DNA from 4 places in the Prochlorococcus sp. MIT2309 genome. Region 3 is predicted to be linked to each of the others. Evidence: predicted binding sites of a transcription regulator. Region 3 holds the regulator's gene; each other region holds the start of a gene.
What was found. Region 3 encodes NtcA, which controls nitrogen genes in cyanobacteria. Its sites were predicted from a motif close to GTANCNNNNGNTAC; they were not measured.
Positions count from the first base shown of each region.

Region 1: the regulator NtcA is predicted to act here: its motif matches at 1,682-1,695, upstream of glnA (type I glutamate--ammonia ligase).
Region 2: the regulator NtcA is predicted to act here: its motif matches at 990-1,003, upstream of AC6EJA_RS09120 (DUF4278 domain-containing protein).
Region 4: the regulator NtcA is predicted to act here: its motif matches at 1,541-1,554, upstream of AC6EJA_RS08625 (ammonium transporter).

Region 1 covers NZ_CM186282.1:152,803-155,989, forward strand. Annotated here, with positions in the region: gene glnA (type I glutamate--ammonia ligase) at 199-1,620, opposite strand; gene AC6EJA_RS00820 (pyridoxal-phosphate-dependent aminotransferase family protein) at 1,843-2,994, shown strand; gene AC6EJA_RS00825 (nucleoside deaminase) at 2,984-3,187, opposite strand, start outside.
Region 2 covers NZ_CM186282.1:1,666,641-1,669,827, reverse strand. Annotated here, with positions in the region: gene AC6EJA_RS09135 (malate:quinone oxidoreductase) at 1-76, opposite strand, end outside; gene AC6EJA_RS09130 (NifU family protein) at 214-459, shown strand; gene AC6EJA_RS09125 (hypothetical protein) at 582-848, opposite strand; gene AC6EJA_RS09120 (DUF4278 domain-containing protein) at 1,082-1,249, shown strand; gene trpC (indole-3-glycerol phosphate synthase TrpC) at 1,373-2,281, opposite strand; gene lpdA (dihydrolipoyl dehydrogenase) at 2,327-3,187, opposite strand, start outside.
Region 3 covers NZ_CM186282.1:911,188-914,374, forward strand. Annotated here, with positions in the region: gene AC6EJA_RS05065 (DUF3146 family protein) at 1-123, shown strand, start outside; gene AC6EJA_RS05070 (RuvC family protein) at 107-541, opposite strand; gene AC6EJA_RS05075 (DUF3084 domain-containing protein) at 538-1,521, opposite strand; gene ntcA (global nitrogen regulator NtcA) at 1,584-2,324, opposite strand; gene AC6EJA_RS05085 (cob(I)yrinic acid a,c-diamide adenosyltransferase) at 2,523-3,179, shown strand.
Region 4 covers NZ_CM186282.1:1,582,294-1,585,480, forward strand. Annotated here, with positions in the region: gene AC6EJA_RS08615 (NRAMP family divalent metal transporter) at 1-1,053, shown strand, start outside; gene AC6EJA_RS08620 (hypothetical protein) at 1,196-1,420, shown strand; gene AC6EJA_RS08625 (ammonium transporter) at 1,564-2,907, shown strand; gene AC6EJA_RS08630 (high light inducible protein) at 3,024-3,131, shown strand.

The sequences.
Region 1 (3,187 bases), 760 kb from region 3:
TTGGAATTTTTTTGTTTATCTAATAAACGTAAATTTGAAAACAAAAATTATCAGATTTCTTTTAATAAAAATCACTATAAATTTGATAAATTAGAATATATTTTATAGAAATTTAGAAATAATATTGTATTAAATAAAAAACAATTTAATCCAAAAGTTTAAACATAAATTAAATGGATTGATATAAAATTAAATTCTTTATGCGTCATAATACATAAAGAATTCGTGGGGATGAGGTCTTTGCCTTAACTGTTGTACCTCCTCATATTTCAAAGAAATCCAATTATCAATGAAATCATCCGTGAATACATTTCCTTCCTTTAGGTATTGGTTGTCTGCTCTCAAAGCATCTAGTGCATCATTCAATGAGGAGGGTACAGTTTTAATACTTTCGAGCTCATTTGATGGTAATTCAAATAAATCAACATCGACCCCATCGCCTGGGTCTATTTGATTTTTAATTCCATCTAGTCCTGCCATCATCATTGCTGAAAAAGCAATATAAGGATTAGCCAGTGCATCACCGGATCTAAATTCAAGTCTTTTAGCCTTGGGGCTTGGACCAGTAAGCGGGATACGAACTGCCGCAGATCTATTTCCTTGAGAATAAACAAGGTTTACGGGTGCTTCAAAGCCGGGTACAAGACGCTTGTAGCTGTTTGTAGTGGGGTTGGTGAATGCTAAGAATGATGGCGCATGTTTAAGGATTCCTCCTATGTACCACTTTGCCGTTTGGGATAGGTTTGCATATGTTCCCTCACCAAAAAATAAAGGTTGTTCCCCTTTCCAAAGGCTTTGGTGGACATGCATACCAGTACCATTATCGTTAAAAACTGGTTTAGGCATAAAAGTCGCTGTTTTTCCATATTTTTTAGCTATGTTTCGAACGACATATTTGTAAATCATCACGTTGTCAGCAGCATTGATCAACGGTGCGAATTTCATTCCTAGTTCATGTTGACTTGCTCCAGCCACCTCATGATGGTGCTTTTCAATAGGAATTCCTAATTGCCCCATCAGAAGAAGCATCTCCGAACGAATATCTTGAGCAGTATCGTTTGGAGCAACTGGGAAATATCCCTCTTTGTATTGAATTTTATAGCCTAAATTCCCCCCTTCTTCTTCTCGGTTTGTATTCCAAGGGGCTTCTATTGTGTCAACGCTGTAAGAGCATCCTCCTTCACTTGAGTTGTATCTGACATCATCAAAGAGAAAGAATTCTGGCTCAGGACCAAAATAGGCCTTATCGGCGACCTCAGTTTGAGATAAATAACCCAGAGCTTTCTGCGCAAGAGCTCTTGGACATCTTGCATAGGGCTCTCCACTTCTTGGCTCTTGTATGGAACAGATCAAGCTGAGTGTTTTATGTTTGTAAAAAGGATCAATCCAGGCAGTATTTGGATCGGGAACCATTGCCATGTCAGACTCATTTATTGCCTTCCATCCACGAATTGATGAGCCATCAAAAGCCAATCCTTCCCCAAATGAATCCTCCTCTATAAGATCTGTCGTGACTGTTAGATGCTGCCATTTTCCGTGAAGGTCAGTAAATTTAAGATCAACAAGCTCGATACCCTCATCCTTTATTTGACGAAGTACATCTTGGGGTGTTTTTGCCATGGATCTTTAACTTTTGTTTGTTTTGTTTTATAGAACGTAATTACGGTCCCTTTCTAGTTTTGTATCAACGGGTACTTTTTGGCACTCTTTTCTTGATCTCGAAGCATAAATCATTAAAAATTTTTAGAGGCTATTGCAATCCGAGGAAAAATTCCCCTCAAGTCGACCTTTATGTTTAGGCTCTTAAGGAGATAGAATATTCGCAACTTGACGAGTACACAAATTCTTCCAACCGTAGATAATTGCCATAAAAAAGATTTTGGAGCTTTATCAGTTCCAGAAAGGCTTTTATTGGGGCCTGGTCCCTCAAATGCACATCCCGCTGTGCTGGATGCACTCTCCTTAAATCCTGTAGGACATCTTGATCCGTTTTACATCTCTTTGATGGGAGAAGTTCAAGAGCTACTCAGATATACATGGCAAACCAGCAATAGGCTTACACTTCCAATGAGTGGTACAGGTAGCGCCGCTATGGAGGCAACTCTTGCGAATGTTGTTGTACCTGGGGATACTGTACTGATCGGGATAAAAGGATACTTCGGACATCGCCTTGCTGATATGGCAGGAAGATACCAAGCTGATGTAAAAACTATCAATAAGAATTGGGGGGAAGCTTTTTCACTTGAGGAAATTGAAGCTGGCCTCAAAAAATATAAGCCTGATGTTTTAGCAATTGTTCATGCTGAAACTTCCACAGGTGTATGCCAGCCAATGGAAGGTATTGGTGATCTCTGTCGTGAACATGGAACTCTCTTGCTGCTTGATACGGTTACATCTCTTGGCGGAGTCCCTCTCTATCTTGACCAATGGAAAGTGGATCTTGCGTACAGTTGTAGTCAAAAGGGTTTGAGCTGCCCCCCTGGATTGGGGCCATTCACAATGAATCATAGAGCAGAGGAAAAATTGTCTCGTAGGGAAGGGAAAGTACCTAATTGGTATCTGGATGTATCTTTACTAAATCAATATTGGGGTAGTGATCGTGTTTATCATCACACTGCTCCCGTAAATATGAATTTTGGTATAAGAGAATCTTTAAGACTTATCAGTGAGGAAGGCCTCGAAAATGCTTGGGCCCGACACAGGCTTAATGCTGAAAAACTATGGTCTAATTTAGAGAGCATTGGGTTGAGCATGCATGTTCCTGTTGATTTAAGACTCCCTACTTTGACTACAGTTTGCATCCCAGATGATGTTGATGGTAAAGCCTTTTCACTGCATTTACTCAATAATTTTGGAGTAGAGGTTGGTGGTGGTTTGGGAGATTTGGCTGGAAAAGTCTGGAGAATTGGTCTAATGGGATTTAATTCAAAAGCTGAAAATGTAGAAAAAATATCAAACTTATTCGAAACAGAATTACCAAAATTCAGGAGTTAACTCTTTTGGATTTAAACCATCGTTTTAACTGCACAGAAACATGATCCTCTAAAACGCCTTTTTGCACGATCATTTTGTGATGAGCGCTCTTATGAATCGAAAGATCAATAGTTCCCCCAAGACCACCTCTCTTTGTATCTGAAGCCCCGTAGATTACCTTCCCAATTCTTGCTTGAATTATTGCTGAAGCACA
Region 2 (3,187 bases), 760 kb from region 3:
CAGGCAATCTCTCAATAATCAGTAGCCTTAAATCTGGATCAAGCTCATTTAATAACATAGCCAATGTACAACTCATTACTCCAGCACCAATTAGTACTGCGTCATATCTAATTTCAGATTCATTTTGATTGACGAACACAAATAAAACCGCCTTTTTTTGTCAGATTGTGCAATTGCTCTCTAGGCTAACCAAAGTTAGGAGAAAGTTTAATTATGAGTAATGAACCAATGGACTTCACTTTAGAAAATGTCGAGAAGGTTCTAGATGAATTAAGGCCATTCTTACTAGCCGATGGAGGTAATGTCGAAGTTGTTGAAATTGACGGGCCAGTCGTAAAAGTAAGACTTCAAGGTGCTTGTGGCGAATGTCCAAGCAGCACAATGACTTTAAAAATGGGAATTGAAAGAAAATTAAGAGAAATGATCCCTGAGATCAGTGAGGTAATGCAAGTCTTATAGCTCATAGTTAACTTTTAGACTCGAAATTAGTTAATGAATTAAATTTGTTCAAACAATATGCATAACTTATTTAAAGTCTAATCTAGATGCTTTAATCATAAAAATAGGGAAATTTTCAATGTTTAATTTTGTTCAATAGAGGCAAATTCTCTCGATATAGCTGATTCATAGTTTAAACAATCAAGAGGTAATCCTTTGTAGATCGCGTACATCAACGGAGAAATTGCTCCAATAGTAAAAATAAAACAAGATGCATTTAATGATGACGACCTTACAAGAAAAGTAAGCCCGTACAGAGAAGCTATGTATAGATGAAAGTATAAAAAATCTTTTGTGTCCTGAGCTGGCCATCTCATCCAAGTGCCCAAGAAAAATAGTGCGCCCTTCATAGATTTCAGTTTCTCGAGGAAATTCAATACAATCCAACATACTTCACAGTCCTCAAAAAAATAAATGAAAGTTACCTTTCATACGAAAATATTTGTAGCAGACTGAACTACAGAGAATTATTTTTCCATTAAACTAGAAAGGTAGCATTTGCTACAAAACGTTCACCCTCCGGGGCGCAGTTCGAGCCAGGCCATGGAACGGGGACCTGGACATCCATTTCGGACTCTGAATCATGACAACTCTCACCTACCGCGGGAAGGACTATCTCCAATCAAAAGAAATTTCTCCTAAAAAAAAGATCCAATTAATTTATCGGAGAAATGTTTACATCCAAAACCAACGTAACTATTCAAGTATGAGTCCAACGCTTACATACAGAGGTATTCAATACCAAAAATAAAATTTTAAAAGTTTGATTAATTTATCTAAGCTTTAAAAGCTAGCTATTTATCTAACCAAGGGTCATCTATCTATGACCTTTGGTTTTATATTTATTTATAAAATATTTTTAATAGATTACTTTTTAACCATTTATGAGTCTTTTCATAGCACTGGCTATGTCTTTTTGACGCATTAAAAATTCACCCACCAAAACTGCACCACAACCTGCATTCTTAACCCTTTCCAAATCACTTCTTGAGGAAATACCTGATTCACTTATTAACATAGCCCCAGAAACTCTCAAATCTGAGTAATGCTTACTTGCCAACACCTCTGTAATTGATAAATCTGTGGTAAAAGACTTCAGATCTCGATTATTAATTCCAATTAAATTTATCTTTGGTAAATTAATAACCCGTTTAATTTCTTCTGAATTATGAACTTCTATCAGTGTCTCTAATCCCAAAGAATGAGCGATTTTTTGTAAATATTCCAAATCTTGATCCGACAGAATACTTGCTATTAATAAGACAGCATCAGCCCCTGCGGCTCTAGCTTGATGTAATTGATATGCGCTAAAAATAAAATCCTTACACAATATCGGAATGTCAACTGATTCCCTAACTTCTACTAAAACTTCGAAACCACCTTTAAAAAAATTCTTCTCCGTAAGAACCGATAAACATGCCGCACCGCCTTTTTCATAAGTTTTGGAGATTGCAGTAGGATCAAAATCTTCTCTTATCAATCCCTTACTTGGACTTGCTTTCTTAACTTCAGCAATAATGGCTGGCGACAAAAAAGATCTTTTTAATGCCTCAGAAAAAGATTTTGGTTTAGGTAATTCAGAAATTTGTTTTTTTAATCTCTCAAGAGGAATTTTATTTCTTGCTTGTGCAATCTCTTTATCTTTTTCCCATAGAATTTTTTCAAGTATGTTATTCGGCTCTCCCTCTGAATGAGGTATTGCATATTCCAAGTTTGCAACCTTGACGCTTGGGTTAGGAGGTCTACGTCTAATCTCACTCATTGAATTTTTTTTAGAAATCATACAAAAACATCACTTGCACAAAAAGAATTTAATATTTTTTAAAATTTATTTATTCTGAATTTGTGATGATGCTTGTCTATAAGCTACCTCAATAACCTCACTTAAAGTTGGATGGGTGTGAACCTCTTTTGAGAGTTCTAAAACATTTTGACGCCTTGAGACAGCATTAGAAACTTCTTGAATTAAATCCGCAGCGTGCATTCCATAAATGTGGGCACCAAGAACCTCACCAGTATCCTTTCTAAAAATCAATTTCATAAGACCGTCACTTTCAAGTTCAGCAAGGGCTTTTGAATTAGCTTTGAAATAACTTCTAACGATGCCCAATTCAAAATTCTCATCAGATGAGAATTTCCTAGCCTCTGTTTCCATCATTCCCACGGAACTTATCTCTGGATGAGTAAAGGTTGCAGCTGGGATACTTCTATAGTCAATAGTTTTTGAAATTCCAAGAATATTATCTATAGCAACGATCCCTTGTGCGGCAGCAGCGTGAGCCAACATCAATTTACCTGTAACATCTCCAACAGCCCACAAATTTTCAACTGGTTCATCATCAACCAAAACTCGCATCTGATTATCGACAGGAATAAAGCCCCTATTTGTTTTGATATTTAACGATTCAAGATTAAGTTGATTGCTTGTGGGAACTCTTCCAGTAGCAACTAAAACTGCATCAACTTCAATTTCTTCCATGAATTCTCGAGATTTAACATCAGAAAGTTCGATTTTCACGGGACATCCCGGCGTGATTTTTGATGCCAATACTCCTGCTCTTGCATCAATATCTCTACTTTCAATTAACTTTCTTGACGCTATTTTTGCGATGTCAGGATCAAAGGTAGGCATTACTCTATCCAGGGCCTCAATCATCGTAACTTCGCATCCAAGCGCTGTATAGATATC
Region 3 (3,187 bases):
ACTGTATCTCCTCCTCTTGGTAGAGCCTTAATCAAAGATTCTCTTGAAAAATTCCTCATTAAAGACGATTATAAGCTTGAACCAGGGAGTGACTATGTTTTTACTATTAGGGCCAAATTTTAAAATCTTTATAAGTCTTCCAGGTGAATTTTAATTTAATGTGATCTTCAAGAAGTATAAGAGCAGCTAAGGCATCTAAGTTTTCTCTTGGAATTAATAATCCATTTGGAATAAATTTTAAATAATATTTTTTAGGCCAAATTTCCCAATATCTTTCTCTAGCTCTTAAAGTGGTATTTCTCTCATCTATTAATTTTACTTTTAAGTTCGTAGTGTTGCTAATTTCATCTTGCCAATATTTACTACCTGTTCCATTACCCAAAATTAGAAAATCAATTTTAACTTTCTCTTCCCAAATTTTAATTAATTTTATTACATGACTAAAGCTAACAACTTTTGCTTCAGTAATAGAAAGAGAAGATATTTCGGCTAATACCATTCCGCATTTCTTAGATCCTGGATCGATAGAAATGACATTCATTGATTAATATTCTTAATTAAATTGAAAGTTTCAAGACTTACTGAAACAGTATCAATAGTACTTCTATCGCTATCCGAAATTGAATTCAATTTGACTAAGGTTTTTTGACTATTTTCAAGTTTTCTGACAAGTTTATTTATTTTATTTTTATTTATTTTTATATCTGTTGTTAACGAGCCTCTCCTTTTTACTTCAGCAAGTGTTGAAGAGAGAAGCAATTTTATATTTTTTTGTATTTGTAGTTTTGTCATATTTTTTGGATTTAAAGTAATTGTTGCAATGACCTCGTCTTTTGCAACAATCTTTTTATTTGGAATAACTTCAGGGAAAGCATATATAAAATTTTCTCCTCTCAAAACGTTACCAGCTGAGCGAATGTTTACGATCCAACTACCTTTTTTTTTGATAACTTCTTCGAGCCGATTAATATGATCTCGTCTTACCAATAAAATTCTTCTATTTGGTTTTTCTCCTGGTCTCATTTTTAAATAAGCATAAAGATTTGCCTTTTGTAAAATATTTTCTATTTTTTGCTTAATCTTATTTGTATCTTTAATATTTAAAGTTGAACTAGCCAAAGATTCACCACTGCTTATAACTACATCACCTCTCCTAAGTGCAATTAAGTCAATTTCTAATTTTTTTAATTCTCTTTCTCCACTTACAATTCTATTTTCTAAATTTTTCCTCTCTTTTTTTAAGGGAACTAAAGCCTCTCTACTTTCTTGTAACTTAGCTTGCAAGTCATTCAGTTCGAACAATCCCACTCTGAGTTCCCTGCTTACAAGAAGCATCAAGCCAAGTGATAATGCACTAATAGAACTTCCAGTGAGAACAGTAATAAAAACTGCTGTTCTTCTTGGTCTTAATTTAAAAATGCTTAATCTTGCTTTACCCACGCGAGAACCTAGGCGGTCCCCCAAGGTTGATAGGAGTCCTCCTAAAATCAGAAGAGAAATAATTAGAAGCCAACCCGTCACAAGCCAAAAAGTTAACTTTTTTACTGATATATTCAGTATCTATATGTTGACACCTAAAGGGATTAGTTGAAACGTTTTGCCAGTGCAATAGGATCAAACACTGTTATTTTTTTTCTATCAATCTGGAGAAGACCTGCGTTTTTCAAGTCGCCTAGTAGCCTAGTAATGGTTACCCTGGTTGATCCAATAGCTTCGGCTATTGATTGATGAGACAAGCGAAGATCGATAGTTATGCCCTTTTCGCCTGGGACACCAAAATCCCTGCAAAGTACTAAAAGGAAACTCACAAGTCTTGATGACATATCTCTATGGGTTAAAGTTTCGATCATCGTCTCAGTTTGAAGAATTCTGCTCGATAGGCCCTGCATCAGAAGCATGCTGACAGCTGTATCTGCCTCTATTGCTTTCTTAACTGACGCAGCAGGTGCCGTTATCATCTCAACTTTCGTAAAAGCAACAGCGTGATAAAAACGATCAGATCTGTGGCCGGTTAGGAGAGATAAAACCCCAAATAAACTATTTTCTCTGAGCAAAGCAACTGTAATCTCCTCTCCTGACTCATAAACTCTCGATAGCCTTACAGCACCTCTTCTAATTAAATAAACTCTCTCAGCAGGATCACCAGGGAAAAAAATAGTTTTAGATCGGTCAACAACATCTGTTGAAGCCCCATCAAGAGCCCTGATGACATCAATCAATGAGGCTTTCGTCAATTCAATAGTATCTTTTGTTGTATTCACAGACTGAACGCCAATGGGTTTTGCCTGCGCAAATCGATGGAATCCACTCGAGGAGGCAACCATAACGAGAAAATCAATGGCTTGAGGTTAATAAGACAAGAGAAATGGTTGTGTAGCCATGAGTACTTTTTATGATCTTAATGAATTCTATTAGTTTCAACTCTTTTGACCAAAGGCCATGCTATACGGTTGAAATAACTTGATTTTCAGTTCCTCCTGTAAAACAAATATCACTGCAAATATTATTAAGCACTACCTATAGTGCTTAATCGCGTTGTACATAAGTCTGACGACGCTAGATTGTTCAAAGCGATTGGTATTAAAAATAAAATGTCATCACCTCTTAAAACTGTTGAAGATTCATCCGTAAACCACTTAGTTGGATTACCAAGTCCAACCACATCAAAAACGGGGCCCCATCTAAAGCTGGTTATTCCTCAGGGGCAATTACAAGTTCATACTGCGTCGGTTAGAGGAAGTTTTTCTATGGTTTTTAGTGATGCATTGCGAGCTGCAGGATTTGGGAGCAAAGTACTCATTGCACAATTTCTAAAGGGAGGTGTGTCTCAAGGACCAAAAAATGGAATTAAGCTTTGCAATAATCTCCAATGGATAAGACCAGACATTCCAAATTGTATTGATATCTCAAATCGAGATTCTTCTGAAATTGATCAATCTGAATTTGAAAATGAAATAAAAAATATTTGGGAAATCTGCAAAGAAAAATTAATAAGAAAAGAAATCGATCGATTAGTCCTTGATGAGATAAGTCTTGCGGTTAGATTAGGTTTTATAGATGAAAATGACTTGATTTCTACACTTAATAAAAGACCTCCAGCTATTGATGTAATCCTCACAGGGCCATATATTTCCAATGAGATAAATGAAATGGCTGACCAAGTCACTTCACTTCGCTGACATCAAGT
Region 4 (3,187 bases), 670 kb from region 3:
TATCTTTTTGTAAGTCTTTTTACTGGGACTTTTACTATCGCGGCTGTGAGCTTTGTTAGTGGTATTTTGCTCACGAACATTCCAAGTCTCTCTAATTACCCCTCGATGGATTTGTCTATTGGGGTTTTAGTAGTAAGCGGATTCATTTTGTTGTTTGGTAGATATCGGGCGCTAGACCTGATTTCAAAGATCCTTGTTTCTTTGTTAACTGCCTTGACTTGTTTTGCTGTAATTTCTCTTGTTTTAAAAGGGCAATTGTCTGAAATAGATGCGAGTTGGTTCAATTCTGATTCAAAACCTTATACCTTTGAAAATTTGTCTTTCTTAATTCCACTAATGGGATGGATGCCGGGACCAGTGGAACTGTGTGTTTGGCCATCACTTTGGATGTTCTCAAAATCAAAAGTGACCAAGTATGTCCCCAGTAAAAATGAGGCCGAATTTGATTTTAACTTGGGATATTTAGTAACTGTAATTACTGCTTTTTTCTTTTTGACACTAGGAGCATTGACTATGTATGGAAGTGGTGATGCAATGCTTTCTGGTGGAGGTGTCTCGTTTGCTCAAAATTTAATTAGGCTATATGAGGAGGCCATGGGTACATGGGCTAAATGGATCATTGTCCCAGCCTCATTCGCTGCGATGTTTAGTACAACATTAACTTGCCTTGATGCATATCCGAGAAGCATTTCTGCCATACAGGGCCTGCTAAGTAATTCTGATTTAGGACGATTGGGGTCTTCCGGAGAGCAAAAACGTTTTGAGTTTTGGATTGTATTGCATGTTTTTGCTGCTTTGCTTGCACTTCTCTTTGCCCGATCGGGCGGAATTAGCGTAAAGGACTTTGTTTTTGGAGCAATGACTGGAAGTTTTCTGTCGGCACCAATATTTGCGTGGATGGCAATTGACACAATGAATAGTCCATTGGTTCCAAGGAAATTTAGATATGGAGTAATCATGCGATGGTTATCTTGGGGAGGCTTGATTTTTTTAAGTGGCTTCAGTCTTTTGTTTATTGCAAATTCTTTTTTAGGGCTTGGAAAAATTGCCTGATATTTTTGAAGAATCAACTATTTTTTACACACGAAAATCTATCCGATAAGCCTGAATTAATCGTAAATGAGTATAAATATCTAAAGACAAAATTCGGTAGCGGTTGCTACATTTTTAGAACGTTCGTCTCTGCGCGAGATGCATGCTTAGGCAACATGGAACGGGGTTGCCATCCTGGAGGAATGCTATGAACAAGCTTCCATTAATTCGCTCCAAGATTCAAAAAGCTGAGCGACTTCACCGTGCACAACTAATATCTACCAGTTGTGGCAGTCATTACCACGATCAGTCAACCTTAAACGCGCATAGTGCAGATAGAAAGCACAAGGCGCGACTTGTTCATGAAGCTCAGTTAATGGCTTTTTAGTTATTTTTCACCAAGCCAAAAGAGTAATAAATTCTCGTACGGTAAGAAAATGTTCTATTTGATACATTCTTCCAAAAAAGGTTCACAATGAACCTCCTCGTTTGATTTCTATTCGATTATGTAATTGTTAATACTTTTTTGTTTTGAAAAATCGATTTTCAAGGCTTCTCGTAGCACTTATAGCTGTACCAGCTTTCCATTTTTTAACCTCAACACTTTTGCCAGCTCATGCAGGTGAGGGAATATCACCTGCAGACAATGTGTTGATTCTGACCTCTTCTGCCCTTGTTCTACTCATGACACCAGGGCTCGCGTTCTTTTACGGGGGGTTTACTCAAGCTAGAAATGTTTTGAACACTATGGCTATGAGTTTTGTGATGATGGGAATCGCAACAATAATCTGGGTACTTTTCGGGTTCAGTCTAGCTTTTTCAGATGGCGGCTCATTTCAAAATATTATTGGAAATCCATTTACGTATTCACGTCTAGAAAATCTTCCTGATCAATGGGATGGTTTGCAAATACCAAGTCTGAGCTTTGCTTTATTTCAAGGAATGTTTGCAATCATAACTCCTGCTTTAATTTCAGGCGCATTGGTTGAAAGAATTAGTTTTAAGTTTTGGTGTCTATTTACTCCCATCTGGATAATTGCAGTTTATTCCCCTCTTGCTCATATGGTTTGGGGGAATGGCTTACTTGGTAAAGATTTAGATTTTGCTGGAGGAACTGTTGTTCACATTAGTTCTGGTGTTTCTGCTCTTGTTTTAGCTGGTTTGGTTGGTTCCAGATGTGCTTGGCCAAATGGCATCAAGCCTCCTCATGATGTAACCCAAATTCTTCTTGGTACTGGTCTGCTTTGGTTCGGATGGTTTGGTTTTAATGGTGGGAGTCAGTTAACTGTTTCAGGAGCCGAAATCCCATTTACAACAACACATATTTCAGCTTCTGCGGGACTAGTGATGTGGGGATTAGTGGAGTGGTACATGTCTGGAAAGGCTACTGCTGTTGGTATGGCTACAGGTGCTGTGGCTGGATTGGTGGGAGTTACTCCAGCCGCAGGGTTTGTCACGCCTTTTAGTGGTTTGGTTATAGGCCTGATAACTTCTTTGTTTTGTTTCTTTTCAGTGCAGTTAAAAGTTCGCCTCAAATTTGATGATTCTCTAGATACATTTGCAGTTCATGGTGTTGGAGGGACTGTTGGTGCAATTCTTACAGGGATTTTTGCAAGCCCAAGTTTGATTTCCTCTCATCCTGCTGGCCAAGTTTTTATCGAACAGGGAAGAATTGGCTTAATAGGTGGACAAATACAGGCTGTTCTTGTTGCCTATGGTGTTGCAGCTTTTGGAACGTTCCTCATCGCGCTAAGCTTGCAGGCTCTGGGTTGCAAATTTAGAGTTAATCCCATTGAAGAAGAAAGAGGCCTTGACATAACTGAGCATGGAGAAGAGGCCTATGCAGAAGAAACTGGATCGCCGAGTATTAGTTGAAATTAATTTCAAAAATTAAAAACTTAATTTTGAGAAAAATATGAACTCTCTTGAGAAAGCAGCTCGCACAATAACAGTAGTACTTGTTATATTTCTTAACAGTTAATTTCAAAGTTATGACCCCTGAGTCAGAAAGATTTAATGGTTGGGCAGCAATGCTCGGTTTTGTAGCCCTTTTTGGTGCCTATGCAACTACAGGTCAAGTTATACCTGGTGTTTTCTAATGTCTTTTTTAAGTTACTTCTTAAGAGCTGATCTAGATGATTTATTAGACGAAGAC